One region of the Sulfitobacter sp. NFXS29 genome, then DNA from elsewhere that is predicted to be linked to it. Evidence: riboswitches for the same ligand, from Rfam matches in the RefSeq annotation. Region 1 holds a riboswitch; the other holds the start of a gene.
What was found. A riboswitch is a leader RNA that binds a small molecule or an ion and turns the genes downstream of it on or off. The one in region 1 is predicted to bind thiamine pyrophosphate.
Positions count from the first base shown of each region.

Region 1 (14,473 bases):
GAGGCGATGGCCCGCCTCTTCGCCGACTGGCCCCATGCCATCGCCGAGACGCGCCGTCTGGCGGACCGCATCGCCTTTCGCCTCACCGATCTGGCCTATGAATACCCGCATGAAATCGTCCCCGAGGGCCGCACGCCGATGGAGGAACTGTCGCGTCTGACATGGGAAGGCGCAAAAGGTCGCTACCCGCAAGGCGTGCCCGAGGCGGTGAAAAAGACCATCGAGAAGGAATTCGCCCTGATCGAGAGCAAAAAGATCGCCCGCTATTTCCTGACCATCTATGACATCGTGCGCTTCGCCCGGCAGGACGCGCAGCCGCCGATCCTCTGCCAAGGGCGCGGCTCGGCGGCCAATTCCGCGGTCTGTTTCTGCCTCGGCATCACCTCGGTCGACCCAGCCGTGCACAACCTGCTGTTTGAGCGTTTCCTCTCTGAAGAACGCGACGAGCCGCCCGACATCGACGTGGATTTCGAGCATGAACGGCGCGAAGAGGTCATCCAATACATGTACGGCAAATACGGCCGCCACCGCGCCGGGCTTTGCGCCACCGTGATCCACTACCGCCCGCGCTCGGCCATTCGCGAGGTCGGCAAAGCGATGGGGCTGTCGGAGGGCGTCACCTCGAAACTCGCGGGCACGATCTGGGGCAGTTTCGAAGGCCAGATGGACGACGAGCGCACCCGCGAGGCCGGGCTTGACCTCTCGGACCCCTACCTGCGCATGGTGTTGACGCTGGCCAAACAGATGATCGGCATGCCGCGCCACCTGTCCCAGCACGTCGGCGGCTTCATCCTGACCGAGCGCCCCCTGACCGAGATCGTGCCCATCGGCAACGGCGCCATGCCCGAGCGCAGTTTCATCGAATGGGACAAGGACGACATTGATGCGCTGCAAATCTTCAAAGTCGATATTCTGGCCCTTGGCATGCTCACCTGTATCGCCAAATGTTTCGACCTGATCGAGGCGCATTACGACCGCCCGCTGGAACTGGCCACCGTCCCGGTGGAGGATCACGAGGACGACGCCACAGGGCGGCCCACCTACGATATGCTTTGCCGCGGCGACAGCCTCGGGGTGTTTCAGGTCGAAAGCCGTGCGCAAATGGCGATGCTGCCAAAGCTGCGGCCCCGCGTGTTCTATGATCTGGTGATCGAAGTCGCCATCGTCCGCCCCGGCCCGATCCAAGGCGACATGGTGCACCCCTACCTGCGCCGCCGTCAGGGGATGGAGAGCGTCGTCTACCCCGCCCCCGGCCCGGCCTATCCGCAGGACGAGCTCTTCAGCATCCTCAGCCGCACCTTGGGTGTGCCGATCTTTCAAGAACAGGCAATGAAGATCTCCATCGACGCCGCACAGTTTTCACCGACCGAGGCCAATGAGCTGCGCAAGGCCATGGCCACCTTCCGCTCGCGCGGGACGATTGAAAAGCTGCAGGACAAGATGGTGGGCCGGATGACCAAACGCGGCTATGACCCGGTCTTTGCGCAACGTTGTTTCGACCAGATCAAGGGCTTCGGCGAATACGGCTTTCCCGAAAGCCATGCGGCGAGTTTTGCCAAGCTGGTCTATGTCTCGTCTTGGATGAAGTGCCACTACCCCGCGGCCTTTGCCTGCGCGCTGCTGAACTCACAGCCGATGGGGTTTTACGCGCCGGCGCAGATCGTGCGCGATGCGCGGGAGCATCAGGTCGAGGTGCGCGGCGTGGATGTGAACCTCTCCGATTGGAACTGCACGCTGGAGCCCTGCGGCGAGGGCTTTGCCCTGCGGTTGGGGCTGCGCATGGTGGACGGGTTGCAGGAAAAAGCCGCCGCGCGGATCATGGACCGACGGGAGGCGCCTTTTGTCGATGTCGAAGACCTCAAGTCCCGCGCGGGGTTAGACGCCAAGGCGATCCGCCAGCTTGCCGCCGCCGACACGATGCGCAGCATGGGGATCGACCGGCGCCAAGCGCTTTGGCAGGCCCAAGGGCTGCGCGACGCGCCCGCCTTGCCGATCTTTGACCATGCCGAGGCGGCGGCTCAGGGGCCGGAGCGGGAAGTCACCTTGCCGGTGATGCCGAAGGCCGAACAGGTCGTGGCCGACTACCAGACGCTGCGCCTGTCGCTGAAGGCGCATCCGATGTCCTTCTACCGCTCCAGCCTCGCCGCGCAGGGGTTTTCTTCGGCCCGCGATCTGGCGCGGATGGGGCATGGGCGGCGGGTCAAGCTCGCGGGGCTGGTGCTGGTGCGGCAAAAGCCGGGCAGCGCCAAGGGGGTCTGTTTCATCACGCTGGAGGATGAATGCGGGGTCGCCAATCTCGTGATCTGGCCGAATATGTTCAAGCTTTACCGCCCCACGATCATGGCCGCGCGGCTGCTGGTGGTCGAAGGGCGCGTGCAGACCGACGGGCGGGTGATCCATGTGGTGGCCGATAGGTTGGAAGACCGCTCTGACAGGCTTGCTTCGCTGTCGGACGCACCGATGCCCGGCATCACCACGCGGGGAGATCACCCGACCCATCCGCTGCCCGGTCAGGTGGCGATGCATAGCCATCCGCGCGATGCGCGGGTGATCCCGAAGTCGCGGGACTTTCATTAACGAATCTTCATGTTCTTGATGAAGTGTGAGCCGCAAATTATTGAAACATAAAGATAACACATAAATTAATCATCACCAGTTGACCCTGCCAGCCCGCCTCGCTAGCCTGCCCGCAATCCGTTGGGGTGCCGCAAGGCTGAGAGGTGAAAACCGACCCATCGAACCTGATCCGGGTCGTACCGGCGTAGGGAACGGAACCACGCATCGGCCCCATGCGGCCCGTCGTTTACCCCGTATCCACACGCCCTTGGCCCATCTAACACATGGGGGCCAAATGGCGTTTCAAGCACTGACGATTGCAGGGTCCGACAGCGGCGGCGGGGCGGGAATTCAGGCCGATCTCAAGACCTTCAGCGCGCTTGGCGTTTACGGGGCCAGCGTGCTCACCGCCGTGACGGCGCAGAACACCCGCGCGGTGACCGGGGTTGAGATGATCTCTCCCCCGATGATCCGGGCGCAGATGGCGGCAGTCTTTGACGATCTGGCGATCGGTGCGGTGAAAATCGGCATGTTGGGCGATCCTGAGACGATCACCGCCGTGTCCGAGGGGCTGGCGGGCTGCGCCGCGCCTGTGGTGCTTGACCCGGTGATGGTGGCGAAATCCGGCGATGCCCTGCTCTCTGCCGCGGCGGTGGAGACACTGCGTGACCGGATGCTGCCCTTGGCCCATGTGCTGACCCCAAACCTGCCCGAGGCCGCACGGCTGCTGGACAGGCCGGAAGCCACCAATGAGGCCACCATGCTGGAACAGGGCCGCGCCCTGCTCTCGGCCGGTCCCGGCGCGGTGCTGATGAAGGGCGGGCATGGCAAGGGGGAGACCTGCGTCGATCTGCTGATCACCGCGGATGAACCCCTGCGCCTTTCCGCGCCCCGCCAGCACACCGCCAACACCCACGGCACCGGCTGCACCCTTTCCGCCGCCATCGCAGCGGGGCTGGCGCGGGGGCAGACGTTGCCGCAGGCCGTGCGGGCTGCGCATGCCTATCTGCAACGCGCCATTGCAGCTGCCGACACCCTCAACATCGGCAGTGGCCATGGCCCGGTACATCACTTCCACGCGGTTTGGCCCCATGAGTGACGTCACCATCATCGGCGCAGGCGTTGCGGGGCTTTGGACAGCGCGGGCCTGTCTGGCGCAGGGGCTGCGGCCCCGGTTGGTCGACCGCAAAGGCACGCCCGGGCCGCATGGCTGTTCATGGTGGGCGGGCGGTATGCTCGCCCCCTTCTGCGAAGGCGCGCTGAGCGAGCCTGCGGTGGTGACCCACGGGCGGCGTGCCGCGGCGAAGTGGTCTGAGATTACCGAGGTCACCCACAGGGGCACGCTGGTCCTCGCCCCGGAACGTGACCGCGCAGAAATCCAGCGGTTCGCCGACCGGACCGACGGCCACACCCCATGCGACGCCGAGGCCATCGCGGCGTTCGAGCCCGAGCTCTCCGGGTGTCATCGGCGCGGGCTGTTCTTTGACGAGGAAGCGCATCTGAACCCGCGCCAAGCCCTGCATGATCTGACCCAAACGGTCGCCGCCCATGGGGTGAAGGTCGAACCCACGCCCCTTACCCCATCCAAGGTCGCAGGCCCGGTGATCGACTGCCGTGGCATGGCCGCCAGCGCCGACCTGCCCGGCCTGCGGGCGGTGCGCGGCGAGATGATCTTGCTGCGCGCGCCTGAGATCACCCTCACCCGCCCGATCCGCCTGCTGCACCCGCGCCACCCGCTTTATGTGGTGCCGCGCGGGAACGGAATTTACATGCTGGGCGCAACCCAGATCGAAAGCGCCAGCCGCGTCCAAATGACCGCGCGCTCGGCGCTGGAACTGCTCTCGGCGGCCTATGCGCTCGACCCGCGCTTTGCCGAAGCCGAGATCATCGAAATGGGCGCCGACCTGCGCCCCGCCTTTGCCAACAACCTTCCCGGCATCGTGCAACGCGGCGCGGTGCTGCACCTTAACGGATTGTTTCGGCACGGATTTCTTATGGCACCGGCCTTGGCAGAACAGGCCGCAGCCTTTCTTGCAACAGCGACAACAGGGGATTTATTCCGTGAAAATTGAAGTGAACGGCGAAACGCGTCAAATCACAGCCACGCAGCTTGACGCGGCCATGGTGGAGCTTGGCTGGGGCGAAGCGAAAGTCGCCACCGCCCTCAACGGCAATTTCGTCCCCGCAGGCGCGCGGAGCGCGACGACGCTCAGTGACGGCGACCGGCTTGAAGTGCTCAGCGCCATGCAGGGGGGCTGAACGATGCGCGACTTTTACGGCGTTTCTCTGCCCCTGCCGCTGATGCTGGGCACCGCGCGCTACCCCTCGCCCTCGGTGATGGAGGCCGCCTTTCGCCAAAGTGCCGCCCCGGTTGCAACCGTTTCCCTGCGCCGCGAACAGGGTGCGGGTCAGGCGTTTTGGGATATGGTGCGCGGGCTTGGCGTGCATCTGCTGCCCAACACCGCCGGTTGCCATTCGGCGCGGGAGGCGATCACCACGGCGCAGATGGCGCGGGAGTATTTCGGGACCAATTGGATCAAGCTTGAGGTTATCGGCCATGCCGACACCCTGCAGCCTGACCCCTTCGGCTTGGTTGAGGCCGCCGAGGCGCTTTGCGCCGATGGGTTCGAGGTTTTTCCCTACACCACCGAAGATCAGGTGCTGGCCGGGCGGCTGGTCGATGCGGGCTGCCGGGTGCTGATGCCTTGGGGCGCGCCGATTGGGTCGGGGCTGGGGCTGAACAACCAGCACGGGCTGCGCAGTCTACGGGCGGCATTTCCGGAGGTGGCGATGGTGATCGATGCGGGCCTTGGCCTGCCCAGCCATGCCTCACAGGCGCTTGAGATGGGCTTCGACGCGGTGCTCCTCAACACCGCCGTCGCCGAAGCCCGCGACCCCGCCGCCATGGCCGAGGCCTTTGCGCTGGCCTGCCGCGCGGGCGCGCTTGCCGCCGCCTCCGGCCCAATGGGCCAGCGCGATATGGCGGTGCCCTCCACCCCCGTAATCGGAAAGGCTTGGCTATGACCCTGCCGCGTTTTTATCCCGTTTTCGACAGTGCTGCATGGGTTGCGCGGGCGGTGCCCTTGGGCGTAAAACTGGTGCAGCTGCGCATTAAAGACGCGCCACAAGACGTGCTGCGGAACGAGATCATCACCGCCCTTGACGTCTGCCGCCAGCACGGCGCGCTGTTGGTGGTGAATGATCATTGGCAGCTCGCGATTGAGCTGGGGGTCGACTGGCTGCATCTGGGCCAAGAGGACCTGGATACAGCCGACATCCCCGCGATCCGCCGGGCGGGGCTGCAGCTGGGCCTGTCGACCCATGACCATGCCGAGCTTGAGCGCGCCCTTGCCCTCGCCCCCGATTACATCGCGCTTGGCCCCGTTTATCCAACGATCCTTAAAAAGATGAAATGGACCGAACAGGGTCTCGACCGGCTGACAGAATGGAAGGCAAGGATCGGGGATATCCCGCTGTGTGCCATCGGCGGGATGAACGTCGCCCGCGCGCCGGGGGCTTTTGCCGCTGGGGCCGATACGGTGGCGGCTGTTACGGATATCACCCTGAACGCCGACCCCGAGGCGCGGATGCGCGAATGGCTCAAGGTGACGGCATGAGCCGCTACGCCCGCCAGACGATTCTGCCGCAGGTCGGTGTCGAGGGGCAGGAACGGCTTGCCGCCGCGCATGTGCTCGTCGTCGGTGCCGGGGCACTGGCGGTGCCGGTGCTGCAATACCTCGTCGGGGCCGGTGTGGGGCGCATCACGCTGGTCGATGGCGATGTGGTGGCCGAGAGTAACCTGCACCGCCAACCGCTCTACCAAATGGGCGATATCGGCAGGCCCAAGGTCACCGCCGCGGCAGAGGCGATGGCGGCGCTGAACCCGGAGGTGACGCTCACCCCGCGTGCCGAATGGCTTACCCCCGCCAACGCCCCCGGATTGCTGGCGGAGTGCGATATTGCCCTCGACTGCGCGGACACTTTCGCCGTCAGCCTGACGCTTTCGGATCTGTCTTTGGCGCAAGGCAAGCCGCTGATCTCGGCTTCGGCGCTTGGGATGTCGGGCTATGTTGGCGGCTTTTGTGGGCCTGCCCCCTCTCTCCGCGCGGTTTTCCCAGATTTGCCGCAGACGGCGGCCACCTGTGCCACGGCGGGCGTTTTGGGCCCCGTGGTGGGAGTAATCGGCGCGGCGCAGGCGCAGATGGCGCTGTCGGTGCTGCTGGGGCTGTCACCCTCTCCGCTCGGGCAGTTGATGGTCTGGGACGCCGCGCAATGGCGGATGTCGGGCTTTCGCTTTGACAGCGCTCCCGAACCTGCGTCGCCCGTAAATTTCATCGCCGAGAGCCAGATCGCCCCGCGCGATATGGTTATCGACCTGCGCGCCGAAGCGCCCGCGCCCTTCTCAGCCCAAGCGCGCCATGTCCCCCCCGAGGCGCTGCCGGACCTGCCGCTGCCCCCACACACACCGCGCATCGTGCTCGCCTGCCGCACCGGCCTGCGCGCGCATCACGCGGCCAACACCCTCCGCGCCCGCTGGCCGGGAGAAATCGCCCTGCTGGCCCTGCCCGGTGCCTGACCCTTTCTTGAACAAAACCACAAAATGGAGCCTTTCGTGAAACACATCCTTACTCCCCTCGCCCTGACATTGATCGCCGCCCCGGCCTTGGCCCAAGACAAGATGACAGTCATGCTGGATTGGTTCATCAACCCCGACCACGGGCCGATCATTCTGGCCGAGGAAAGGGGCTATTTCACCGATGCGGGGCTGGAGGTTGAACTGATCTCTCCCGCCGACCCGAACGATCCGCCGCGCATGGTGGCGGCGGGCCGGGTCGATCTGGCGGTCTCCTACCAGCCGGAACTGCATCTGGCCCAGCGCGAGGGGTTGGACCTGCGCCGCGTGGGCACCTTGGTCGAGACCCCGCTGACCTGCCTCGTGGTGCGCGCCGACGGGCCGGTCAAAGAGATGGCCGACCTCAAGGGCCGGAAAATGGGTTTCGCCGTGGCAGGCGTGCAAGAGATGCTGTTGGACGCGATGCTGAGCCACCATGGCGTGGCCCCCTCTGAGGTTGAGCAGATCAATATCGGCTGGTCGATCTCGCCCGCGCTCATGTCGGGTCAGGTCGACGGCGTGATCGGCGCGTTCCGCAATTTCGAGCTGAACCAGATGCAGATCGAAGGCCATGAGGGCCGTTGCTTTTACCCCGAAGCCGAAGGCGTGCCCGCCTATGACGAGCTGATCTATGTCGCCCATGCCGAGGATATGGACCGCGAGATGATCGCGCGCTTCCTGCGTGCCACCGAACGTGCCGCGGCCGATATCGTCAACGATCCGGCTGCCAGCGGTGAGACCTTTTTTGCCTCCGATGCCGAGTTGCGCAACGAGCTGAACACCCGCGCCTGGGAAGACACATGGCCGCGTTTCGCCACCCGCCCCGCCGCCGTGGATCATGGGCGCTACGACCGGTTCGAGGCTTTCATGCAGGAAAGCGGTGTGGTCGAGACCGTGATCCCCGCCGCTGATCTGGTGGTCGATGTCACCGCGCAGGCCAAGCCATGACGGCACCCGACTATGGCGATGCCTTTGCCGCATGGCGCAGCGGCGCCGGAGAGGCGTGGCGGGACTACACCCGCCATGCCTTTGTCGAAGAGCTGCGCGCGGGGACCCTGCCACAGGCCAGCTATCTGCATTATCTACGGCAGGACTATGTGTTTCTGATCCATTTCGCCCGCGCATGGGCGCTGGCCGCGGCCAAGGCGGAAACGCTGGATGAGATGGCCGCAGCCAGCGCCACGGTCCATGCGCTTGTTCATGTAGAGATGCCACTGCATGTGGAAACCTGCGCGCGCCAAGGCATCGACCGCGCCACGCTTGAAGCCACGGCAGAGGCACCGGGGAACCTCGCCTATACACGCTATGTGCTAGAGGCAGGCTATTCCGGTGATTTCCTTGATCTGATGGCCGCACTTGCGCCCTGTGTATTGGGCTATGGTGAGATTGGGCTGAGCCTTCGGGGCAATGATGGCCCCTATGCCGATTGGTGCGCCGTCTATGGCGGCGAAGATTACCAAGCGCTTTGCCGGGATGTTGGCGCTTTGATCGACGGCGCATTGCGGCGGCGTCTGGGCGCGGATTGGAAAACACTGCCACGCGCCAAAACCCTAAAAGAGCGTTTCAATACCGCGACCCGGCTTGAAGTCGGTTTCTGGGGCATGGCGCTTGCGCCCGCCGCACCATGACAGCGCCTGAAATTCATTTATCAGGCGCGCTGCAGGGGGCCGCTGCCCCGTTGATCGACGGGTTCGATGTCACCCTCAGGGCCGGGCAATGGAACGTGCTGCTCGGCCCGTCCGGCGTTGGAAAAACATCGCTGTTGCGCCTTCTGGCGGGCCTGCCCTCTGCCGCCCGTCTAAACGGGCGCATCGCAGCCGATGACGATCGGCCCCTCGCGCCCCGTGTCGCGATGATGGCGCAGGATGACCAGTTGCTGCCATGGGCGAGCGCCATGGAAAATGTCACCATCCCCGCCCGCCTGCGTGGAGAGCGCGCGGATCCTGACCGCGCCACTGCGCTTTTGGCCGAAGTGGGCCTCGCCGCCGAAGGGGGCCGCAAACCCGCCGAGCTTTCCGCCGGTCAGCGCCAGCGCGTCGCCCTTGCGCGCACCCTCTACGAAGATCGCCCCGTTGTCCTGCTGGATGAACCCTTCTCTGCCCTCGACGTGGTGACCCGCCTTAAAATGCAAGATTTGGCGGCGCGGCTGCTTTGCGGGCGGACTGTCGTGCTGATTACCCATGACCCTGCCGAGGCCCTTAGGCTGGCCGATCATGCGTGGATCGTGAGCCGCCAAGGGGTCACCCCCTGCAGCCTGCCCAAAGCGCATCCACCGCGCGAGATCGACGCCCCTGAAACCCTCGCAGCCCAAGCCGATCTCCTCCGCCGTATGGGGCTGGCCGCACCCGCGCAGGTCGCCTGATGGCGCATGTGGGGCATAGACTATGGCGCGGCGCGGTATGCTTTGCGCTTGCTTTGGCGTTTTGGCAGCTCGTGGTCACCCTCAGCGGGGTGCCGCGTTTCATCCTGCCGGGGCCATGGCTTGTCGTGCAGGCGCTGGGCGCGAATGCCGCACTGCTGTGGCAGAACGCGCTGTGGTCGGCGGGCAATCTAGCGCTTGGGTTGAGCGTGGGGATTTTTCTGGGCATTGAGACAGCGCTGCTGCTGACCCTTTCGCGCCGCGCGCGCTGGCTGCTGCGGCCGATGCTGGTGGTGGCCCAAGCCGTGCCTGTCTTCGCCCTCGCCCCGGTGATCACCCTCTGGCTTGGCTACGGCATGCCGTCCAAAATCGTCACCATCGCGCTTGTCACCTATTTCCCCATTGCCTCTGCTCTCTTTGACCGGCTGATGGCGCTGCCGACGGGCCTGAGCGATCTGTCGCGTCTCTCTGGCGCCAACCGTTGGCGCGAAACGCTGCTGCTGCGCCTGCCCCATGCGGTGCCCGGCCTGATCTCGGGCCTGCGCCTCGCGGTGGTTTACGGCCCCCTTGCCGTGCTGATCGGCGAATGGGTCGGTTCCTCCCGCGGCTTGGGGCATCTGATGCTGATGGCCAATGGCCGCGGCCAGACCGCTCTGATGTTCGCGGCGTTGATCGTTCTGGCGGCGCTGTCTTTGCTGCTGTGGACCGCGGTCGAAGCACTGGCCCGCTGGGCAGCACGGCGGTTTTATCTGTAAGAGGCTGCGATCTGGGGCATGGTGGCGGAGGAGGTGGGATTCGAACCCACGGTACGCTCTCACGCACGCCGGTTTTCAAGACCGGTGCATTCGACCACTCTGCCACTCCTCCGCAGCACGCTCCTCCTAGTGCGCCCAGATTGATTCGGCAAATGCACATTTTCACACCCAGACCCCTGCTGCCCCTTGGGGAAATTCGCCGATCTGCCCTGCGCGGTCTTTTCAAGGGCCGCTCGGTCGGGTTACTCTGCGCCAAAGCCCCTTTCAGTGGGGCGAAGGGCGTGCCGATCCAACGGCGCGACATTCTCGCGGGACATGGGTCGCGGCGCGCGACGACAGCAGGCAAGGACATCAAAGGCATGAGCAGGGACAATCAACCGTTGCGCATCAAGAAAAGCCGCGCAGCGGGCTTGGGCGTGGGCATTCTGGCGCTTGGTTTGCTGGCTGGCTGTGAAGGCGGCGATTTCAAACTTCCCTTCGGCGCGAATGAGGGCGCCAGCGCCCCGCGCAGCACCTCGACCAAACTGGTCGAGCGCGATGTCGAAGCACCTGAGGTGTTCTCGGCCACGGATGAGGGTCTGTGGGACGGGCGCCCTTCGCTCGGCGGGGTCTGGGTCGCGCATCCAGACGTGACCGAGCCTGAGCGCGTGATCGTGCGCAATGAGGCGAACGGCAAATTCGTGATCGGCGCGCTGTTTCGCCGTGAGCGGGAACTGCCCGGCCCGAAATTGCAGATCTCTTCGGACGCTGCCGCCGCACTTGGCATTCTGGCGGGCGCCCCGGCGCCGCTGAACGTGACCGCCCTGCGCCGCGAAGAAAGCGCCGCCCCTGAGGAAAGCTTTGAGGCGGAAAACACCGGCGATGCTGCGGGCACGCTTGCCGCCCCTGCCCCCGTGACGGCCACGGCGTTGGAGCCTGCCGCGACCGCGTCGGCCAGCACAGCGGCCAATTCTGCGGCCACCGCCACAGCCAGCACCACCCCGGCGGCCAAACCGCCAGTCGCCGCGGCCCCGAAACCGGCGCGAACGGCGAGCGGTGCCAAACTGTCCAAACCCTTCGTGCAACTGGGCATCTTCAGCGTTGAGGCCAATGCCACCCGCACCGCCAAGCAGATGCGCGGCGCTGGCATGGTGCCCACCGTCAAGGAAAGCGCGATCAACAACAAACCCTTCTGGCGCGTGGTGATCGGCCCCGCCACAAGCCAATCCGAACTCGACGCCCTTCTTAAGAAGGTCAAAGCTGAGGGCTTTACCGACGCCTATGCCGTGTCGAACTGACAAACCGGAGGAAATGCTTCCTATGATCCGCCTTTTTGCTGCCGCCGTGGCGCTGGTGCTGACACTCCAGCCTGCCGCCGCCTTCGACACCCGCGCCACTGCCGCCTATGTGCTGGACCAGACCACCGGCACCGTGCTGCTGGCCAAAAACGCGGATGAGCCGTTGCCGCCTGCGTCGATGTCCAAACTGATGACGCTCTACATGGCCTTTGAGGCTGTGGAACGCGGCAAGCAGAACGGCGGGCTCGACCTTGTCGAAAAACTGCCCGTGTCGGAACATGCCATGTCCTATGGCGGCTCGACCATGTTTCTCGACACCACCGACCGCGTCTCTGTCGAAGACCTGATCCGGGGCATCATCGTGCTCTCGGGCAACGACGCCTCTGCCGTGATCGCCGAAGCGCTGAGCCCCGATGGCACGGAATACGGCTTTGCCCGGCTGATGACACAGCGCGCGCAGCAGATGGGGATGACCAATTCCACCTTCGCCAACTCCAACGGCTGGCCGCAGGCGGGGCATCTGATGTCGGTGCGTGACCTTGGGTTGCTGGCCAACCGGATCATCTCGGACTACCCGCAGTTCTACCCGCTCTTTGCCGAACGTGAGTTTGCCTTTGATGGCCGTGCGCCGCAGAACAAGACCAACCGCAACCCGCTTTTGGGTCTCGGCATCGGCGCGGACGGTCTGAAGACGGGCCACACCAGCGAAGCGGGCTATGGTCTCGTCGGTTCGGCCAAACAGGGCGACCGCCGGGTGATCTTTGTGCTGTCGGGTCTCGACAGCGCCGCCGCCCGCGCGCAGGAGGCTGAATCGGTGGTCAACTGGGCCTTCCGTCAGTTCACACAGCGCGATCTGGGCGCGGCGGGCAGCCGCATCGCCGAGGCGCCTGTGGCCCTTGGCACGACCCAATCGGTCGGGCTCGAGCTGAAGGACGATCTGTCGATGCTGGTGCCCGTCACCGGCGGGGATGAGATTGAAGCCGAGGTGATCTATACCGGCCCGTTCCAAGCGCCGATCAGCAAGGGTGACGAATTGGGTGAACTGGTGGTCGACCGGGGCGAATTGCCCGCCATGCGCGTCCCGCTGGTGGCCTCCGCCTCCATCGCGCCGGGGGGGTTCATGGTTAAAATGACCGCCGCCGCGCTGCATCTGATGAACCGCCTTAACGCGGGGCCGCAGGCGGCCCCTGACGCGGAAGCGGAAGCTTCGTGACCAGCGCAGAGAAGGCCCGCGCGCCGGGCCTCTTCGTAACATTCGAAGGCATCGACGGGTCTGGCAAATCCACCCAAGCGCGGCGTTTGGCAGACCATCTGACAGCGCAGGGCCACGACGTGGTACTGACCCGCGAACCGGGCGGCAGCCCGGGGGCCGAGGAAATCCGCGCGCTGGTGTTGCAAGGCGATCCCGACCGCTGGTCGGCGCAGACCGAAATCCTGCTTTTTACCGCCGCCCGCCGCGACCATCTGGAGCGGACCATTCGCCCGGCGCTGGACGCCGGAAAAGTGGTGATCTGCGACCGTTTCGCTGACAGCACGCGGATGTATCAGGGCCTGTCGCGCGGTGATCTGCGGCAGATGGTGGACGATCTGCATACGCTGATGATCGGCGTCGAGCCTGACCTGACCCTGCTGATCGACATGGACCCGGCCAATGGTCTGCAACGCGCCTTGTCACGCCAGACAGCCGAAGAACGGTTCGAGGATTTCGGCGTCGAGCTTCAGGCCAAGATGCGCGCGGGCTTTCTGAGCCTTGCCGAAGAATTCAGCGACCGTTTCCAAGTGATCGACGGGGGCCGCGACATGGACAGCGTGGCCCGTGACGTGACCGCGACCGTGACCGCCCACTTGGGCTGATCGCCCTGCCCGCTTCCCTCTGCGGCGAAACATGCTAGACCGAGACCATGACAGACGACGCCCCCCAGCCAGACCGTGTGGAAGGTGCCCGCCACCCGCGCGACACGCCGAAACTGATCGGCCAAAGCGCGGCCGAGGTCGCCTTTCTCGACGCCTTTAACAGTGGCAAGTTGCACCACGCTTGGATGCTGACCGGCCCACGCGGCGTCGGCAAAGCGACGTTGGCATGGCGCATCGCGCGGTTCCTTTTGGCCACGCCCGACCCGGATGGCGGCATGTTCGACCTGCCCCCGGCCGACACGCTTGAGATCGACCCTGAGCATCCTGTCGCCCGCCGCGTGGCCGCCGGGGCCGAAGCGGGGCTGAAATCCGTCACCCGCACGCTGAACCCCGACACCAAGAAGATGCGCAAGCAGATCGTCGTCGATGACATCCGCGCGTTAAACGGGTTCTTCCAGATGTCCGCCGCCGACGGGGGCCGCCGCGTCGTCATCATTGACGACGCGGATGAGATGAACCCCAACGCCGCCAATGCCTTGCTCAAGATGCTGGAAGAACCGCCAGAGCGGGCCATTCTGCTGCTGCTGAGCCATCAACCCTCCAGCCTGCTGCCCACCATTCGCTCGCGCTGCCGTACCCTTCGGCTTGGCACGCTCGACGCGGACCAGATGGCCGAGGCGCTTGCCGGCTCGGGCGTGGAGGTCGAAGGTGACCCCGGAGCGCTGGCCGAGCTTTCCGGCGGGTCGGTCGGCGGCGCGCTGCGCCTGTCGCTGATGGGCGGGGTCAAGACCTATGCCGATCTCGTCGGGCTGATCTCGTCGCTGCCGCAACTCGACCGGGGCCGCGCCATCAAACTGGCCGAAGCCGCCGCTCAGCGCGGGGCCGAGGCCAAGCTCGACCTGCTCTTCACCCTGCTCGACCTGCTTCTGGTTCGTCTGGCACGCACCGGGGCCACCGGTGCGCCGCCTGCGCGAGCCGCCTGCCCCGATGAGATCGAAGTGCTGCAACGCCTCTCGCCCAGCCCCGCACAGGGCCGCGCTTGGGCCGATGCCGCGCAACA
Region 1 covers NZ_JAGDED010000004.1:227,707-242,179, reverse strand. The annotation lists gene J3456_RS09330 (error-prone DNA polymerase) at 1-2,577, shown strand, start outside; TPP riboswitch at 2,689-2,785, shown strand; gene thiD (bifunctional hydroxymethylpyrimidine kinase/phosphomethylpyrimidine kinase) at 2,852-3,655, shown strand; gene J3456_RS09320 (FAD-dependent oxidoreductase) at 3,648-4,628, shown strand; gene thiS (sulfur carrier protein ThiS) at 4,618-4,815, shown strand; gene J3456_RS09310 (thiazole synthase) at 4,819-5,580, shown strand; gene J3456_RS09305 (thiamine phosphate synthase) at 5,577-6,173, shown strand; gene J3456_RS09300 (ThiF family adenylyltransferase) at 6,170-7,132, shown strand; gene J3456_RS09295 (ABC transporter substrate-binding protein) at 7,169-8,116, shown strand; gene J3456_RS09290 (TenA family protein) at 8,113-8,796, shown strand; gene J3456_RS09285 (ABC transporter ATP-binding protein) at 8,793-9,530, shown strand; gene J3456_RS09280 (ABC transporter permease) at 9,530-10,282, shown strand; tRNA gene J3456_RS09275 (tRNA-Ser) at 10,305-10,394, opposite strand; gene J3456_RS09270 (SPOR domain-containing protein) at 10,642-11,559, shown strand; gene J3456_RS09265 (D-alanyl-D-alanine carboxypeptidase family protein) at 11,582-12,772, shown strand; gene tmk (dTMP kinase) at 12,769-13,413, shown strand; gene J3456_RS09255 (DNA polymerase III subunit delta') at 13,461-14,473, shown strand, end outside.

Region 2 (14,473 bases), on a different contig from region 1:
CCAGCGTCGCTGCGATCTTGTTGCCGATATGGCCCGATTTGCCGATGCCGGTGACGATCACGCGGCCCTTGCAGGCGCGCATCAGATCGACAGCGGCGCGAAAGCGGTCATCAAGGCTGTCGGCCAGCAGCGTCAGCGCCTCGGATTCGCAGCGGATGACGCGGCGGGCGGTATCAAGGAAAGGTGTGCTCATGCGTGTGCGAAGATGTCCGTGTCCGGCCATCCCTCCAGATCCAGCCGGGCGCGCATCGGCAAGAAATCGAAACAGGCCTGCGCCATGTCCATCCGGCCTTCGCGTATCAGGCGTTTGTTAAGTTCATCGCGCAGCCTGTGCAGATAGAGCACATCCGACGCGGCATAGTCGATCTGCGCTTGGGTCAGCTTTTCGGCCCCCCAATCGCTGGATTGTTGCTGTTTCGAGATGTCGACGCTCAGCAGTTCTTGGCACAGTTTCGCCAACCCGTGCCGGTCGGTATAGGTGCGCACCAGACGGCTGGCGATCTTGGTGCAATAGACCGGCGCTGCGGTGGCGCCAAAGGTGTTGCGCATCGCGGCGATGTCAAAACGGCCGTAGTGGAACAGCTTCAGCACATGTGGATCTTCCAACAGCGCGCAGAGGTTCGGCGCCTCGGTCTGGCCCTTGGCGACCTGCACCAGATGCGCGTGACCATCGCCGCCCGAAAGCTGCACAACACAGAGCCGGTCGCGATGCGGATGCAGCCCCATCGTTTCGCAATCGATGGCGACCATCGGCCCAAGGTCGAGGTCATCCGGCAGGTCGTTCTGATAGAGGAAATTTGTCATGAGCACGTCTATATCGTGCTTGTGCGGCATGGGAAAGCGGAGGCTTCGCCCCGGGTCAGGCGGTGGCCAGATCCTGCAATGCGGGGCGGGGATAGCGGCGCAGCAAGCGGGCGACCAGTAGATGGCACCGGTAACCGGACCACTCGGGGCGGATCAACCCGCCGGGCAGGGCGGGGTGTTTTAGCACCAGCCGCCGCCAATTGTGCACGATCAGACAGCGCAGAACCGCGACATCCAAGGCGCTCAACCTGTCTGCATCCGGCAGTTCGGCGTCCAAGGTAGAAAGCGCAGCCAGCAGCGCAGCATAGTCGGCCTCAAGCTCGGCAGGCTCCACCGCGCGGCGCAGCCAGTCGGGCGGCGGCCTGCCGGGCAGGGCAAGGCAGTCTTTGGGGGCCGCGTTACCGGCCCGCCCGACATAGGCGCGGGGCATGGCGGCGATGAAACCCGCGTCCCGCAGGGCGCTGTCGGTCTCGCGTCCGTTCTCTTCGGTCACCACCATCTGCCATGGCTCTGACAGGTCCGGCGGCGCGGCGTAGATGCGGGGGCTGGCGGCGGCACTTTCCGCGCGGCCTTGGGCGGTCAGGCTGTGCTGGCTGATCCGCCCGACCTTGTGTGACTGCAACCACCCGTCATTGCGCAGCCGATGGAGCGCCACGCGGCTCGCCTCTGGCCGCACGTCGAGCGCGCCCATGATCGTCGAGAGCACCGGCCCGTCGATCGCATCGCCCTCTCCCTGTGCCAGATCGCCAAACAGGCTGACCATCAGCGACCAGACGCGCTGGCCCCCCAAGCCCGCAAAGGCCGCGACAGCGGGAAGGGAGGGATCAGAGGGCATTCATCGTCAGCAGTTCATATTCCGCGACCGCCTCCTCGCGTTGGTTGGTCAGGGTCACATGCCAGCGCACCTCGCCATATTCCTCGGTGCGCGGCGTCTTGTGCTTGACCGAGAGCCGCACCTTGATGCTGTCGCCCGCCGAGACAGGCTCAAGAAAGCGCAGGTTGTCGAGGCCGGTATTGGCCAGCACCGGGCCGGGATCGGGCTGCACGAAAAGGCCCGCAGCGAAGCTGAGCAAGAGGTAGCCGTGTGCCACGCGGCCCGGGAAGAAGGGGTTCGCGGCGGCGGCCTCGTCGTCCATATGAGCGTAGAAAGTATCGCCGGTGAAATGGGCGAAGGTCTCGATATCCTCCAGCGTGACTTCTCGGGTGGGCGAGTAGAAGGTTTCGCCCAGATCCAGCTCGGTGAAACGGCGGGTGAAGGGATGCGCGCGGTCTGTGATCTCTTCCGCCCCCGGCACCCATTGTTTGCCGATCGTGGTGAGGATGTCGGGGCTGCCCTGAATGGCCGTGCGCTGCATGTAATGCATCACGCCGCGGATGCCGCCCAGTTCTTCGCCGCCGCCTGCCCGGCCCGGCCCGCCATGCACCATATGCGGCAGCGGAGAGCCGTGGCCCGTGGCCTCCCCCATCGACGTGCGGTTGTTGAAATAGAGCCGTCCGTGGAAGGCTGCGGAGCCCATGGTCAACTCGCGCGCCACCTCACCATCGTTGGTGATGATGGAGGCGACGAGAGAGCCTTGGCCGCGGTTCAGCAACTGCGAGGCGTGGGCCAGATCGCGGTAGGGCATGAGGGTGGACACCGGGCCGAAAGCCTCGGTGTCATGCACGCGCTCGGCCTTATCTGGGTCTGCACAATGGAACAGCATCGGCGGCAAGAATGCGCCCTTGTCTTTGTCAGCGCCTTTGACTGTGAAGTTGTCGGGGTCGCCAAAAACACGCTCGGCCTCGGCACTCAGCAGACCCACCTTTTCCAGCACGTCGCGTTTCTGGCTACCCGAGACCAGCGCGCCCATGCGCGTATCCTCGGCGCGGGGGGCGCCGATGGTGGTCTTGGCGAGCCGTTCGGACAGGGCCGCGATCACCGCGTCGACCTGCGCCTGCGGCACCATGATGCGGCGGATGGCGGTGCATTTCTGCCCTGCTTTCGCGGTCATCTCGCGCTGCACTTCCTTGACGAAGAGGTCGAACTCTGGCGTGCCGGGCACGGCGTCGGGGCCAAGGACCGAGGCGTTTAGACTGTCTTGCTCCGAGGTGAAACGCACGGAGTTCTGCAGCAACAAGGGATTGCTGCGCAGTTTCAGCGCGGTATCGGCAGATCCGGTAAAGGCCACGGCATCCTGACAGTCGAGGTGGTCGAGCATGTCGCCCAAGCCGCCGCTGACCAGTTGCAGCGCGCCCTTCGGCAGCAGCCCACTGTCGAGCATCAGCCGCACGCAATGTTCAGTGACGTAGCAGGTCGCCGTTGCCGGTTTTACGATCGCCGGGACACCTGCCAGCAGGGTCGGGGCCAGCTTCTCCAACATGCCCCAGACCGGGAAGTTGAAGGCGTTGATATGCACCGCCACGCCCTGCAGTGGGGTGCATATATGCCGACCCATGAACTGGCCCTCGCGGCCCAATTGCTCGGGCGCACCGTCGAGATAGACATGGGCGTCCGGCATCTCGCGCCGACCTTTAGAGGCGAAAACCAGCATGGTGCCGATGCCGCCGTCGATGTCGATCTTGTGGTCCGACAGCGTCGCGCCGGTGTCGTAGCTCAGATCATAAAGCGCTTGCTTGTGCTCCATCAGATGCAGCGCCAGCGCTTTCAGCATCCGCGCGCGGTCGTGGAAGGTCATGGCGCGCAAGGTAGGGCCGCCGTGGTCGCGGGCAAAGCCCAGCATGGCCTGCGCGTCGAGCGCATCGTTGCCGGCCTGCGCGATGACCTCGCCGGTGATGGCGCTGGCGATGTTGCGGGCGCCCGCGCCCGGGGCCAGCCATTCGCCTGCCGCGTAACTGTGAATATCGCGCATGTCGGCTCCTTTAGTGCGTGTCGTAGTCGATGGTGAGCGTATCGCTCAGCGGATAGCTCTGGCAGGTCAGCACATAGCCGCGCTCGACCTCGTAATCCTCCAGCGCGTGGTTCGAGATCATCTCGACCTCGCCCTCCAGCACCTTGCCCATGCAGGTCGAACAGACCCCGGCCTTGCAGGAGAACGGCGCTTCCTGTCCGTTTTCAAGCGCCGCTTCCAGCACCGATTGGCCCTTCTGCATGGTGAAACTGCGCCGCGCGCCGTCGATGATGACGGTGATTTCGGTGCCGCTCTGCCCCTCGCTGCGCTTGGCCATTTCCTGTTTGGCCAGACGGCCCTGCTGGCTTTCGCTGAAGAGTTCGAACTTGATCTGTTCGTCGGTCAGCCCATTGGTCTTGAGCGCCTCGGCAATCGCCAGCATCATCGGCTCAGGGCCGCAGATGAAGGCGGTGTCGATATTGTCGATCTGGATCCAATGTTTAAACAGCGCATCGCATTTCGCTTGATCGATACGGCCCTCAAACAACTCCATATCCTGACCGGATTCGAGGATGTGGATCACCGTCAGCCGGTCCATGTAGCGGTTTTTGAGGTCTTCAAGCTCCTCGCGGAACATGATCGTGTTCACCGCGCGGTTGGCATAGACCAGCGTGAAGGTCGATCGCGGCTCGCGTTTCAGCACTGTTTTCAGAATCGACAGCACCGGGGTGATGCCCGAGCCACCCGCGAAGCCGAGATAGTTCTTGGCCACCTCCGGCTCGATCGCGGTGAAGAATTTGCCCTGCGGCGGCATGGCGTGGAGCGTATCGCCGACCTTGAGCTCGGTATTGGCATAGGTCGAGAACGCGCCGCCATCGACCCGCTTGATCCCGACCTTCAACTCGCCGTCGTCGAGACCGGCGCAGATCGAGTAGTTGCGGCGCAGCTCGGTGCCGTCGAAATCCTGTTTGAAGGTCAGGTACTGGCCTTGGGTGAAGGCAAAGGCATCCGGGTTTTCCGGCTTCAGCGTCAGCACCACCGCGTCGCGGATGGTGTGGTGGATGTCGGTGACGGTGAGGGGGTGAAACTGGCTCATCGGGGCCTCAGATACATTTGAAATAGTCGAAGGGTTCACGGCATTCGGTGCAGCGCCACTGCGCCTTGCAGGGGGTCGAACCGAACTGGCTGACCCGCTCCACCGCGGGGGATTTGCAATGCGGGCAATGTTGCGGCCCACCGGCGGGGCGGGGTGGCGCGATGCCGTAGGCTTCGAGCTTGGCGCGGCCGGTGTCGGTCATCCACTCAGTAGTCCATGGCGGGGAGAGCTGGCGCTTCAGCTCCAGCTTTTCGATCCCGTGGCCGTGCAGCGCTATCTCGATATCGAGGTTGATGATGCTGGTGGCCGGGCAGCCCGAATAGGTCGGCGTGATGGTCACGACCAGCGTGTCGCCCTGCCAAACCACGTCGCGGATGATACCCAGATCAGTGAGTGAGATCGCGGGGATCTCCGGGTCCGGGATCGCCGAGAGCCATGCCCAAACCGTCTCTAACGCGGGCTTTTCGGCCAGCGCGGCACTGCGCGGGGCGGTATCGCGCACCACCCCCGGCACCGGCGCGGGGGCCGGCCGGCTGTGGGGGCTGGGTTTCACCATGTGGCGTCCGGGTAGGCGCGCTGCAGCCACTGCATCTGGGTCAGCATATGGCCGAGATGTTCGCTGTGCCGCGCGCCGCTTTTTCCGCCTTTGTGGGCAAAGTCGTCTTCCGGTTTGGTGAGGGTCGCGGCTGCCAGCGAGTCGCCGACCAATTGGTCATAGCTCGCGCGCAGGCTTTCCGGTTCGGGCGCGATGCCCGCCTTGACCATCGCCGTGTCGACGTCATCGCCGATGAACATCTCGCCGACATAGGGCCAAAGCAGATCAAGCGCCGCCTGCATCCGACGGTGGCTTTCCTCGGTCCCGTCGCCGAGGCCGATCACCGTGTCAGAAGAGCGCTCGAGGTGATAGGTCACTTCCTTGGCCGATTTCTCGGCGATGGCGGCAATTTCCTTGTCGCTGGAATCGATCAGCGCGGTCAGCTGCGCCAGATGCCATGCGTCAAACAGGAACTGCCGCATCATCGTCTGGCCGAAGTCGCCGTTGGGCTGTTCGACCAGCAAGACATTGCGGAAATCCCAGACGTCGCGGTGGAAGGCCAGCTTGTCGGCATCGCGGCCTGCGCCTTCGACTTCACCGGCAAGACCTAGCCAAAGCTGCGTCTGCCCGATCAGGTCCAGCGCCACGTTCGCCAGCGCGATGTCTTCTTCCAACACCGGGGCCACGCCGCACCATTCCGAGACGCGGTGGCCCAGCACCAGCGCGTTGTCGCCCATGCGGCAGAGGAATTCGAACTTGGGATCGGTGCTCACATCGCCCCCACTTCGTCGGGAATGTCGAAGAACGTCGGGTGCCGGTAAACCTTGTCATTGGCGGGCTCGTAAAGCGCGCCTTTTTCTTCCGGCGAGGAGGCGGCGATAGCGCTGGCCTCGACCGCCCAGATGCTCACGCCTTCGTTGCGGCGGGTATAGACGTCGCGGGCGTTCTTGATCGCCATTTCCGCGTCTGGCGCGTGCAGGCTGCCGACGTGGCGGTGGCTCAGACCGTGCTGGCCGCGGATGAAGATCTCCCACAGGGGCCATTCGGTGGTCCGCGCCTTGCCATGCGGGGCGGCTTCGGTGCCTGTGTATTCGCTGGATTCAGGGCTGCTCATGTCGCTTACTCCGCTGCCATTTTTCTGCTGCGCTTTTTCTCGGCGTGGGCCAGAAGCCCCTCGCGCACCCAACGGCCGTCGTCCCAGGCCTTGTTGCGCGCCGCCAGCCGTTCGGTGTTGCAGGGGCCATTGCCTTTGAGCACCTGAAAGAACTCTTCCCAATCCGGCTCGGCGAAATCGTAGTGGCCGGTTTCCTCGTTGAACTTGAGGGTCTCGTCGGGGATCGTCAGGCCGAGGTATTCGGCCTGTGGCACCGTCTCGTCGACGAACTTCTGGCGCAGCTCGTCGTTGGTGTTCATCTTGATCTTCCACGCCATCGACTGCGCGGAATGGACCGAGTCTTTGTCCGACGGACCGAACATCATCAGCGCCGGGAACCAGAAACGGTTCAGTGCATCTTGGGCCATTTTGCGCTGCGCCTCTGTGCCCTTGGCCATCTTCATCATGATGTCGAAGCCTTGGCGCTGGTGGAAGGACTCCTCCTTGCAGATCCGCACCATCGCCCGGGCGTAAGGGCCATAAGAGGTCCGCTGCAGCGGCACTTGGTTCATGATCGCGGCGCCATCGACCAGCCAGCCGACAGCGCCCATATCGGCCCATGTTAGGGTCGGATAATTGAAGATCGAAGAGTACTTCATCTTCCCCGACAGCAGATCGCGGGTCATCTGGTCGCGGGTCACGCCAAGCGTCTCCGCCGCGCAATAGAGGTAGAGGCCGTGGCCGGCCTCGTCCTGCACTTTAGCCAAGAGGATCGCCTTGCGCTCCAGCGTCGGCGCGCGGGTGATCCAGTTGCCCTCGGGCAGCTGGCCGACGATTTCAGAGTGGGCGTGCTGGCCGATCTGGCGGATCAGGTTCTTGCGGTAGCCATCGGGCATCCAGTCCTTGGGCTCGATCTTGCCGCCCGCGTCGATGCGTTCCTGAAAGGCGCGCTCTTCAGGCTCCATCTCGTCGAGGGACTTGATGCCCTTGCCGGTGGATTTGATCATCTGTGCATACATCGTTCTGTTCCTTTCTCGGAAAGAAGTCTCAGCCTGCGTTTTCGAGGATCAGTGCAACGCCCTGACCCACGCCCACACACATCGTACATAGCGCGTATTTGCCGCCCGTCCGCTTGAGTTGCAGCGCCGCCGTCATCACCAGACGCGCGCCGGACATGCCCAGAGGGTGTCCGATGGCGATGGCGCCGCCGTTGGCGTTCACATGGGGCGCGTCGTCCGGCACGCCAAGCGCGCGCAGGGTGGCGAGGCCTTGGCTCGCGAAGGCCTCGTTGAGTTCGATCACATCCATCTGCTCGATGGTGAGGCCCGCGCGGTCCAGCACCTTGCGGACTGCGGGGATCGGGCCGATGCCCATGACGCGCGGCTCGACACCTGCGGCAGACATGGCAACAACGCGGGCGATGGGGTTGAGGCCGTGGTCCTTCACGCCCGCCTCAGACGCCAGCAGCATCGCCGCCGCGCCATCATTCACGCCCGAGGCGTTGCCCGCGGTAACCGTGAGGTCCGCGCCATTGATGCCGCGCAGTTTGGCGAGCTTATCGCGCGAGGTACCGGGGCGGGGGTGCTCATCGCGGTCCACGACCACGTCATCACCCTTGCGCTGCGGGATCGTGACGGGGGTGATTTCCTCAGCAAAGATACCCTTTTCATCCGCCTGGGCCCAGCGTTGCTGGCTGCGCGCTGCAAAAGCGTCTTGATCTTCGCGCGACACGTCATGGTCGGCGGCGACGTTGTCGGCGGTTTCGGGCATGGAATCCACGCCGAACTGGGCCTTCATCTTGGGGTTCACAAAGCGCCAGCCGATGGTGGTGTCATAGACGGCATTGCTGCGCGAAAAGGCGGTTTCGGCCTTGGGCATGACGAAAGGCGCGCGGGACATGCTCTCGATCCCGCCTGCAATGGCCAAATCCATATCACCAGCGCGGATCGCCCGGGCGGCGGCCCCCACGGCATCCATGCCGCTGGCGCAGAGACGGTTGATCGTGGCGCCCGGGACATCGACGGGCAGACCCGCCAGCAGAGCGGCCATGCGCGCGACGTTGCGGTTGTCTTCGCCCGCTTGGTTGGCGCAGCCCATGATGACATCATCGACACGCGCCCAGTCCACCGAAGGATTGCGCTCCATCAGCGCCTTCAACGGGATCGCGGCCAGATCGTCGGCGCGAACCGAAGAGAGGATGCCGCCGTAACGGCCAATGGGGGTGCGCTGCGCGTCGCAAATAAATGCCTGCATGGGGGTGCTCCTGTTGTTGCCCCACAATTTACACATCAGGGCGATTCGTTTCAATCAAAATGTTACGGAATATAATTTCGGCGTTGATTTCGGTAACACGTTACAGCCCTGTCGCCAAAGCTTCGCCAAAGGGTCACGCAGCTGTCGGCGCTCTGTCACGCATAGGGGGTTCTGTGCGGCCATCGCCACCCTCAGAGGAAGCCCAAGATGACCAAACTGATCCGCCCGACCCGTCGCGCTGTGCTGGCGGGCTCCACCGCCTTTGCCGCAAGCCTTGCCATGCCCAGCCTCAGCCGTGCCGCCGCGCGCCCGGTGTTTACCCATGGGGTGCAATCGGGTGATGTCGACACGCAATCCGGCATGATCTGGACCCGCACCGACCGCCCGGCGCGGGTGCAGGTCGAAATCTCTACAACCGAAAGCTTCGCCAACGCCCGGCAGCTTGCACCGATGAACGCGCTGCCGAACCACGATCTGGCCGTGAAACGTCTGGTCGAAGGGCTGCCGTCGGATCAGGATATTTTCTACCGCTTCACCGCTGCTGACCTGAGCGACATCAACGCGACCTCCGAGCCGATCATCGGCCAGTTCCGCACCGCGCCGGCCGCCCGCCGGAATGTGCGCTTTGCTTGGTCGGGCGATACCGCCGGTCAGGGCTGGGGCATCGACGATGAGGGCATGCGCACCTATGCGACCATGGCCAAACACCGCCCGGATTTCTTCCTGCATTCCGGTGACACGATCTATGCCGATGGCCCGCTCGAGGATGAGGTGCAGCTTGAGGATGGCACGCTGTGGAAAAACACCACCATCATCGACGAGAAGCGCAAAGTGGCTGAGACGCTGGACGAATATCGCGGCCAGTGGAAATACAACCTGATGGACGATCATGTGCGCGAGATGAACGCCCATGTGCCGACCTTCATGCAGTGGGACGACCATGAGGTCGTGAACAACTGGTCCTCCTCGCGCAGCCTGATGGAAGACGACCGCTATAGCGAGAAGTCGATCCACGTTCTCGCCGCCCGCGCCTCGCAAGCCTTCCATGAGATGACCCCGCTGCGCATCACCCCCGCCGAGCCGGGGCGGGTTTACCGCAAGATCAACTACGGTCCGATGCTGGATGTCTTTTTCCTCGACCTGCGCAGCTACCGCGGGCCGAACAGCGAGAACATGCAGACCGAGATGTCGCAGGCCACAGAGATCCTCGGGGCCGAGCAGATGGCATGGCTCAAGCGCGAGCTGACCAATTCGGCGGCCACATGGAAGGTCATCGCCTGCGACATGCCCATCGGTCTGGTTGTCGGCGGCGGGGCCGAGGCGGTTGCCAATGGCGATAATGGTGCCGCCAAGGGCCGCGAGCAAGAGATTGCAGGGCTGCTGCGTTTCATCAAGACCGCGCAGGTCGACAACGTGGTCTGGTTCACGGCGGATGTGCATTACACCGCCGCGCATTACTACAACCCCGACAAGGCGCAGTTTCAGGACTTTGACCCGTTTTGGGAGTTTGTCTCGGGCCCGCTGCACGCGGGCACCTTTGGTCCGAACGAATTGGACGGCACCTTTGGCCCCGAGTTGAAATACGTCAAAGCACCGGAGGAGGGTCAGGTGAACCTGCCGCCTTCTGCTGGTCTGCAATTCTTTGGGTTGGTCGATATCGATGCCAAGACCCAGCAGATGAAAGTGCGCCTGATGGACCGTGCCGATACCGAGCTTTATTCGGTGACGCTCGACCCTAAAGGAGCGGCGATCTAAGCGCCCTCCGCTTGGCACAGTGAGAGGATCGCCCGGATGCGGGCGATCCTTTTCGTGTCTTAGTAGTCGACGCCGCGCTGCGCTTTTATCCCTGCTTTGAACGGGTGTTTGACCTCGGACATCTCGGTCACCAGATCGGCATAGTCGCAAAGCTCGGGCCTTGCGTCGCGGCCTGTCAGCACCACCGCTGTCCGTTTGTCGCGGGCATTAAGCCCGGCGATGACATCTTCGATCTTGAGGTATTCATAGCGGATGGCGATGTTAATTTCATCCATCACCACAAGGTCATATTCGCCGCTTGCCATCATTTCGCGTGCTTTGCCGAATGCGGCTTCGGCGGCGGCGATGTCGCGGTTGCGGTCTTGGGTGTCCCAAGTGAAACCTTCGCCCATCGTGTGCCATGTCACCTCGTCCAGCTGTTCAAAGAACAGCCGTTCGCCGGTTTTCCATTTGCCCTTGATGAACTGTACTACGCCAACGCGCTGTTTCCAGCCAAGCGCGCGTACGACCACCCCGAAAGCAGAGGAGGATTTGCCCTTGCCCGGCCCGGTATGGACCAGCACCAGACCCTTGTCAGGGTCTTGCAGTTCGGCCACCTTGGCGCGTTGTTCGGCCTGACGCTGCTGCATCTTCTCCTTATGGTCTCGCGGATCCGCGTCGCTCATCGGTCATCTCCTCTATCCGGTTTCGGGGCACCATAGGCAGAGGGCGAGCGGGGCGAAAGCCCGCAATGAATCACGCCTTGGGATCGGTGACAGACCGCGCCTTGCCGCGTTCCATCCCCAACTGCCGTTCGCGCCAGATCACCAGCGCGCCCGCGCTGATCACCAGCGCCGCGCCCGCCAGCATCATCATCGTTGGCAGTTCGGCAAAGAAGACATAGCCCAGCACGATGGCAAAAAGCATCGAGGTATAGTCATAGGGCGCCAGCATTGAGGCCGAGCCAAAGCGATAGGCCGAGGTGATCAGAATCTGCGCCACCCCGCCAATCAGCCCGGCCAGAACCAAGAGGCCGAAGGTTTGCAGATCCGGCATGACCCAACCAAAGGGCAGGGTGCAAAGCGCCAGCAGCGACGCGGTGCAGGAGAAGTAGAACACGATCGCGGCGGTGTCTTCGTTCTGCACCAATTGCCGGATGTGGATCTGCACAAGACTGCGCACCATCGTCGCCATCAGAATCAACAGCGCGCCAATGGTGGCTGTCTGTTCCATCGTACCGATGCTGCTGAAACGCGGCCAGAGGATGATCATCACGCCAACCAGCCCGATCGCCACGGCAGTCACGCGGATCAGACGGATTTGTTCGCCCAGCAATACGGCGGCAAGGATCACGGTGAAAATCGGTGTGGCAAAGCCGATGGCGGTGACCTCGGGCAGGGGCAGCAGGCCAAGGCCGGTGAAGGTCAGCCCCATCGCCGTGGTGCCAAACAGCCCGCGCCAGACATGGCCCATCGGGTTCTTGGTCTTAAGCCCGCTTTTCAGTTTGCCGCGTTGCGCCAGCCAAATCAGGATCACTGGAATGGCAAAGAAGGAGCGGAAGAAAACGGACTCGCCTGCAGGTACGTCGTCGGCCAGCGATTTGATGATCGCAGACATACAGGTAAAGAGCAGGATCGCCGTGATTTTCAGCCCGACGCCAAGGGCGGGGCGGGCGGAGAAATCATCGACTTTCATACTCTTGTCCTCATGCTTCGGGGCCGATCCGTCCGCGGTTGGTGCCGATCTGCCCGCGGTGCAGCAGCAGATGATCCAAAAGCACGCAGGCCATCATGGCCTCGCCCACCGGCACCGCGCGGATGCCGACGCAGGGATCATGGCGGCCCTTGGTGATGATCTCGGTCTCTTCGCCCTGTTTGGTGATGGTGCGCCGTGTGGTCAGAATGCTGGAGGTCGGCTTCACCGCGAAACGCACGACCACATCCTGCCCGGTGCTGATCCCGCCCAAGATACCGCCCGCGTGGTTGGAGGAATACTCCGGCCCCTCTGGCCCCATGGTGATCTCGTCCGCGTTCAGCTCTCCGGTCAGCATCGCCGCTGACATGCCCTCGCCGATCTCCACGCCTTTGACGGCATTGATGCTCATCATCGCGGCGGCCAGATCGGTGTCGAGCTTGCCATAGACCGGCGCGCCGAGGCCCGCAGGCACGCCGCGCGCGGTGACTTCGATGATCGCACCCACGCTGCTGCCGGACTTGCGCAGCCCGTCGAGATACGCGGCCCAGTCGTCCGCTGCCTTGGCATCGGGCACCCAAAAGGGGTTTTGGTCGATCTGATCCCAGTCAAACGCTTCGCGGTCGATCTTATGCGGGCCCATCTGTACCATATAGCCGGTGATCTGCAGGTTCGGGGCCAGCGCCTTGATCGCCTCACGCGCCAGACCACCCGCCGCCACCCGCGCCGCCGTTTCACGCGCCGAGGAGCGCCCACCGCCGCGATAGTCGCGGATGCCGTATTTCTGGAAATAGGTAATGTCGGCATGACCGGGGCGGAACTTGTCCTTGATATCGCCGTAGTCTTTGGAGCGCTGATCGGTGTTCTCGATCATCAGCTGGATTGGCGTGCCGGTTGTTACCCCTTCGAAGGTGCCCGAGAGAATCCGCACCTCATCCGCTTCACGCCGCTGCGTGGTGTATTTGTTCTGGCCCGGTTTGCGCTTGTCCAACCACTGCTGGATCATGCCCTCGTCAATCGGCACGCCGGGGGGGCAGCCGTCAATCGTGGCGCCAAGGGCGGGACCGTGGCTTTCGCCCCATGTGGTGACCCGGTAAAGATGGCCAAAGCTGTTGATCGACATGGGCGGACCTCCTGTTGTCAAACCCTTAGCCGGGGCAGCGCCCTGCCTCAAGGGGATTTGCCTTGCCAATTGTGCAGGTCCGATCTACCCCTGACGCTACCTCGGGGGGCCTTTGGGCTGAGATGTACGTGTTGTGCGGACCCGTTGAACCTGAACCGGTTAACACCGGCGGAGGGAAGGTCCGGACAGACATCCACCTTTTACCTTTCGCCGCAAAAGGAGGATGCGATGAAGTATCTTACACTTGCTGCGGGCGTCTTGGGCGCATCGGCTGCATGGGCCGAAACGCCTGAATTGACAGTCTATACCTACGACAGTTTCGTCACCGAATGGGGCCCCGGCCCGGCCATCAAAGAGGGGTTCGAGGCCGAATGCGGCTGCGACCTGAAATTCGTCGGCATGGGCGATGGCGCGGCACTGCTGGCGCGGCTTAAGCTTGAGGGCACGCGCTCTGACGCGGATATCGTGCTGGGGCTCGACACCAGCCTTGTCGCTGCCGCGAAGGAGACCGAGTTGTTTGCGCCGAGCGGGTTGCAGGCCGACTACGACCTGCCGATCACTTGGGAAGACGAAGTTTTCGTCCCCTATGACTGGGGCTATTTCGCCTTTGTCCATGGCACCGATCTGGACGCGCCCGGCGATTTCAAAGCGCTGGCTGAGAGCGATCTCAAAATCGTGATCCAAGACCCGCGCTCTTCGACGCCCGGTTTGGGGCTACTGATGTGGGTCAAAACGGCCTATGGCGATGAGGCGCCCGAGGTTTGGGCAGGGCTTGCGGATAACGTCGTGACGGTCACAAAGGGCTGGTCCGAGGCTTACGGCCTGTTCCTCGAAGGCGAGGCCGACATGGTGCTCAGCTACACGACTTCCCCCGCCTATCACCTGATCGCAGAGGAGGACGACAGCAAGACTGCCGCGCTCTTTGACGAAGGCCACTACATGCAGGTCGAAGTAGCGGGAAAGCTCGCGGGGTCGGATCAGCCCGAACTGGCGGATCAGTTCTTGCAATACCTCGTCTCTGACGCCGCGCAATCGGTGCTGCCGACGACCAACTGGATGTACCCCGCCGTGATGCCTGAGGGCGGTTTGCCCGATGGGTTCGACGGTATGATCCAACCCGCCAAGGCGCTGTTGGTGCCCAATGCCGATGTACCTGCGCTCCGTGAAGAGGCCTTGAACGAATGGCTGACCGCGCTGTCGCGTTAAGCGGCAAAACGGGGCCTTTCGCCGCCGCACTGGTCGCGGGCCTGATCCTTGCCGCCCTGGTCGCTGTTTTCAGGGCAGCCGATGTGGCGGCAGGGCTGGGGGCGGCGGA
Region 2 covers NZ_JAGDED010000007.1:19,531-34,003, reverse strand. The annotation lists gene J3456_RS12155 (KpsF/GutQ family sugar-phosphate isomerase) at 1-193, opposite strand, end outside; gene J3456_RS12150 (ribonuclease D) at 190-804, opposite strand; gene J3456_RS12145 (PaaX family transcriptional regulator C-terminal domain-containing protein) at 860-1,639, opposite strand; gene paaZ (phenylacetic acid degradation bifunctional protein PaaZ) at 1,629-3,653, opposite strand; gene J3456_RS12135 (2Fe-2S iron-sulfur cluster-binding protein) at 3,664-4,728, opposite strand; gene paaD (1,2-phenylacetyl-CoA epoxidase subunit PaaD) at 4,736-5,284, opposite strand; gene paaC (1,2-phenylacetyl-CoA epoxidase subunit PaaC) at 5,278-6,000, opposite strand; gene paaB (1,2-phenylacetyl-CoA epoxidase subunit PaaB) at 6,033-6,377, opposite strand; gene paaA (1,2-phenylacetyl-CoA epoxidase subunit PaaA) at 6,383-7,375, opposite strand; gene pcaF (3-oxoadipyl-CoA thiolase) at 7,404-8,609, opposite strand; gene J3456_RS12105 (alkaline phosphatase D family protein) at 8,817-10,364, shown strand; gene cobO (cob(I)yrinic acid a,c-diamide adenosyltransferase) at 10,424-11,029, opposite strand; gene J3456_RS12095 (DMT family transporter) at 11,100-12,038, opposite strand; gene aroC (chorismate synthase) at 12,049-13,158, opposite strand; TPP riboswitch at 13,251-13,352, shown strand; gene thiB (thiamine ABC transporter substrate binding subunit) at 13,387-14,364, shown strand; gene J3456_RS12080 (thiamine/thiamine pyrophosphate ABC transporter permease ThiP) at 14,340-14,473, shown strand, end outside.
Region 2: linked by a shared signal. The riboswitch ahead of thiB (thiamine ABC transporter substrate binding subunit) and the one ahead of thiD (bifunctional hydroxymethylpyrimidine kinase/phosphomethylpyrimidine kinase) in region 1 are both predicted to bind thiamine pyrophosphate.